Regions from separate parts of the Amycolatopsis sp. NPDC003676 genome, predicted to be linked through region 2. Evidence: riboswitches for the same ligand, from Rfam matches in the RefSeq annotation. Region 2 holds a riboswitch; the other holds the start of a gene.
The links. Region 2 has a riboswitch for S-adenosylmethionine ahead of ACWDNU_RS31735 (methionine ABC transporter ATP-binding protein). Riboswitches for the same ligand answer to the same signal wherever they lie in the genome.
Positions count from the first base shown of each region.

Region 1: it holds a riboswitch for S-adenosylmethionine, as region 2 does, so the genes downstream of both, thrC (threonine synthase) here and ACWDNU_RS31735 (methionine ABC transporter ATP-binding protein) in region 2, are expected to answer to the same signal.

Region 1 is NZ_JBSFNS010000102.1:27,491-29,685, forward strand. It holds gene holA (DNA polymerase III subunit delta) at 1-560, opposite strand, end outside; SAM riboswitch class I at 692-825, shown strand; partial or broken gene thrC (threonine synthase) at 839-1,969, shown strand; partial or broken gene ACWDNU_RS36430 (thioesterase II family protein) at 2,032-2,195, shown strand, end outside.
Region 2 is NZ_JBSFNS010000075.1:180-2,374, reverse strand. It holds gene rsmA (16S rRNA (adenine(1518)-N(6)/adenine(1519)-N(6))-dimethyltransferase RsmA) at 1-275, shown strand, start outside; SAM riboswitch class I at 855-945, shown strand; gene ACWDNU_RS31735 (methionine ABC transporter ATP-binding protein) at 1,162-2,175, shown strand.

The DNA.
Region 1 (2,195 bases), on a different contig from region 2:
TGCTCGTCGATGACTCCCCCGGTGTCGGCGACCAGCTGCGTCGCTGCCGAGGACAGTTCGCGCAGGTCCGAGCCGACCGAGTCGAGCAGAGCCATCAGGCCCGCGCCGTCGATCTTGCCGCCCGCGCGGCGCACCTCGTTGCGGACGAACGCCTCGCGCTCGGCCGGCTTGGTGAGCTTCGGGCATTCGGTGATCTCCGCGCCCGCTTTTTTCAACGCGCCAGGCAGCGCCTTCGCGGCCTTGCTCCGCCCGCCGCCGCTGTGCACGACCACGAGGACGATGCCGTCGGCGGGCGCCTTCACGTACGCCAGGACCGCGTCGGACAGCTCCTGCGAGATGTCCTGCGCCGACTCCAGCACGATCACGCGGCCCTCGGCGAACAATGACGGGCTGACCAGCTCAGCCAGTACGGGCGGTGTGAGATCGGACACCCGTGTCCGCGTGAGGTCCGCCGTCGGGTCCGCGGCCTTGGCCGCGTCGAGGGACGCTCGCACAGCCCGTTCGATGAGCAGTTCTTCCTCGCCCGTGACGAGGTGCAGCGGCGCGGGTGCGGTGGTCACCTCGCCATCCTCTCACCCGGTCGCCGGGCCGTCCGCTCCGGTGATGTGGGCCGCCTCCGTGGCACGAGCTGATCGGGATGTCGTACGGTGTAGCCGAGGACGCGCCCACCGGCGCTCCGACAACCGAATACCGCTCATCCAGAGGGGCAGAGGGAACGGCCCGACGAAGCCCCGGCAACCGGCGTACAGCCTGTCATCCCGCGATCGCGGGATAGCTGACGACCACGGTGCCAATTCCGGCCCGCTTCGGCGGGGCAGATGAGGAAAGGAACCTCGCGATGACTGCAGCCCTCAGCGCCACCTCCGCCAACAAGACGATCGACCTCGGTCCGGCCGTCGAACTGGTGTCGAAGGAAGAAGGGCACCGGCAGCCGCTCGCTCCGGAATTCGTCTCCGCCGAAGACTTCTCGCCGCTCGAGGTCGCCTACGACTTCGGCCGCGTCCGCCGCGAGGACATCGAGGCGGGCCCGCGCAACATCTGGCGTTACAAGAAACTCCTTCCCGTCCCCTCGACCGTCGAGGAGACTCCGAACACCGAACCCGGCTGTACCCGGCTCGTGCGCGCCGACCGGCTCGCGAAGGAGCTCGGCCTCAAGAGCCTGTGGGTCAAGGACGACACCGGCAACCCGACGCACTCGTTCAAGGACCGCGTGGTCGCCGTCGCGCTCGCCGCGGCCCGCGAGTTCGGTTTCGAGGTCCTCGCGTGTCCCTCGACCGGCAACCTGGCCAACGCGACCGCCGCCGCGGCGGCCCGCGCCGGCTGGCGGTCGGTCGTGCTGATCCCGAAGAGCCTCGAGCGCGCGAAGATCCTCACCACCGCGGTCTACGACGGCGACCTGATCGCCGTCGACGGCAACTACGACGACGTGAACCGGCTCGCCACCGAACTGGCCGGCGAGCACCCGAAGTGGGCGTTCGTGAACGTCAACGTCCGCCCGTACTACTCCGAGGGCTCGAAGACGCTCGCCTACGAGGTCGCCGAGCAGCTCGGCTGGCGCATCCCCGAGCAGATCGTCGTGCCGATCGCCTCCGGTTCCCAGCTCACCAAGGTGGACAAGGGTTTCCGCGAGCTGGGCCAGCTCGGTCTCGTGGACGCCAGCCCGTACAAGGTGTTCGGCGCACAGGCCACCGGCTGCTCGCCGGTCTCCACCGCGTACCGCAACGGCCACGACGTGGTCCAGCCGGTGAAGCCGGACACCATCGCCCGCTCGCTGGCGATCGGCAACCCGGCCGACGGCCCGTACGTGCTCGACGTGGTCAACCGCACCGGCGGCGCGATCGAGGACGTCACCGACGAAGAGGTCGTCGAAGGCATCCGGCTGCTCGCGCGCACCGAAGGCATCTTCACCGAGACTGCGGGCGGCGTCACCGTGGCGACCGCGAAGAAGCTCGTAGAAACCGGCAAGCTCGCGACTCCCTACCGCCGCTGATCGTCTTCCCGCACGCGGGCGCCGGTGCCTCCGCCTACCGGGTGTTCGCCAAGCGTATGGCCCAGGACTTCGACACCGTGGTGATCCAGTACCCCGGCCGCCAGGATCGCGTGCGTGACGCCGCCGCCGAGACCCTGCCCGAACTCGCCGCCGGCGCCTTCGAGGCCTTCCGCGGCTCCGCCCACGACACCGGCGCCCCGCTGAC
Region 2 (2,195 bases):
GCGCGGTGTTCTGGCCGGTGCCGAACGTCGACTCCGCGCTGGTCTCGTTCACCCGGACTGACCCGGTGTCCGGGGTGGATCGCGCGCGGTTGTTCGCGGTGGTCGACGCGGCGTTTTCGCAGCGGCGCAAGACTTTGCGGGCCGCGCTGGCGGGGTGGGCTGGTTCCGCCGAGCGGGCTGGCGAGTTGCTAGCCGAAGCGGGGATCGACCCGAAGACGCGCGGGGAGCAGCTGGACGTGCACGCGTTCGCGCGGATCGCGGCAGCCGGAAACTGACCCCCCTCCCACGGCGCTCGCTTGTGACGTCCAACCGCGGCGGCGCGGCGGGTATTCCGGGTGCGGGGCGTTGATTTCGGTGCGTTGCCTGATGATCTTGCGTCGTCGCTGATCGTGGGGCATTCCGGGCCTCGCAGCTACTCTCGGTCATCGCGCGAGTGCGGCCGAAATGGCCCGCTACCTGTGACGGGCGGCTCGTCAAGGCCGTGGCATTCGGGGGAGTCTGATTGCTCCCCGGCCCGGATTGTTCAGTGCCGCCGGTTCGAGGTGCTTCGCTTCGGTGACCTATCTCGACCCGATCGCGGACCCGGCGCCCCGGGCGTCGAGGCCCGGGAGTGCGCATCACTTGACAACGGGAAAACTCTTGTTCCACAAAGATTCTTGATCGTCCACAGTGGAACGAACTCGTTCGTGGCCGGGGGCCGTCGCGAGGGTTCCACAGGTCGAGGCAATGTTCGGGAACCGAGGTTCCGGGTTTCCGGGTCCTGGACGGGCTGTTCCGGTATGCGGGCACCACCAGACGTGTGATCTGCACCAACGCGCTTGCGTTCAGCCAATGGGATCGGCTTTACTCGAAAGCGTCCATCCCGAGCGACTGAGAGACCTGGCTCGCCGAAGTCGCAGCAACCACCCTCCGCAGGGCAGGTGCTACCGCCAGGACCGATGGAGGCTGTTTTCGATGAAGAGGGTCACCCGCCCGCTCCTGCTGACCCGCCGGCGCGTAGTCGACGAAGGTCGCCGCACGGTATCCGCGTGTCAACGCTCCATGGTCATCGCCTGATCGTTTTTTCCGCAGTTTCTTGCGCCGTCCACTGTGGACGGTAATTCGATGACGCCTTGGCGCGCCCGGATCCGGCGCCGCGCCTCGTTTGCCTGGAGCCCTTTCGTGATCACTGTCGAAAACGTGTCCAAGTCCTTTCCCTTCCACGGAAATCGTGTCGCCGCACTGCGCGACGTGAGCGTTGACGTGCAAGCCGGCTCGCTGTTCGGAATCGTGGGTCCGTCCGGCTCCGGCAAGTCCACCCTCGCCCGCTGCATCGCGCTGCAGGAGCGCCCCGACCGCGGCGTCGTGCGGCTCGACGGCCTCAACACCGCGACCCTCGACGGCAAGCGGCTGCGGGAGATCCGCCGCCAGCTCGGGGTCGTCGGGACCAAGCCGGAGCTGCTCGCCGAGCGCACCATCGCGGGCAACATCGCCAGCCCGCTGGAGCAACTCGGCGTCGACGGCCCACAGCGGCGCAGCCGGGTCGGCTCGCTGCTCGACCTGGTCGGCCTCACCCCGCGCGCCGCGCAGAAGCCGGACGAACTCACCGACGGCCAGCTCCGCCGGGTCGCGGTCGCCAAGGCGCTCGCCGCCGGACCGGCCGTGCTGCTCGCCGACGACCCGACCGCCGGAGTTTCAGCGGAAGACGCCGGCGCGGTGCTCGCCGTGCTCGACCGGGCGCGCGCCGAGCTTGGCGTGACGGTCGTCGTCACCACGCCGGACGCCGACGTCGTCCGCCGAGTCTGCGACGACGTCGCGGTGCTCGACAACGGCGCGATCGTCGAGCGCGGCACGGTGCTCGACCTCATCTCGACGCCGGACAGCTGGACCGCGCAGGCAGTGCTGCCGTCGATCGAGACCTCGCGCGCCCAGTCCGCGAAGTACGACCGCGCGGTCGACGTCGTGCTGATCGGGTTCGCGTCGGTGGGTGCGTTGCTGCCTGAGGCGGCTAGTCGCTTCGACGTCGAACTTGCCACTATTGGTGGTGGGCTCACCCGTATTGGGGATACGCCGATTGCTCGGTTCCGGTTGGGGGTGCGTGGGGAGCGGGCTGACGCTGCGCTGTCTTGGATTTCTGATCGGGGGGCGTTTGTTAGTCAGGTGGTTCGTGGGCCGCAGAGTGTGGTTGCTGCCTGATTTACCTTCTGCTGCAAGAC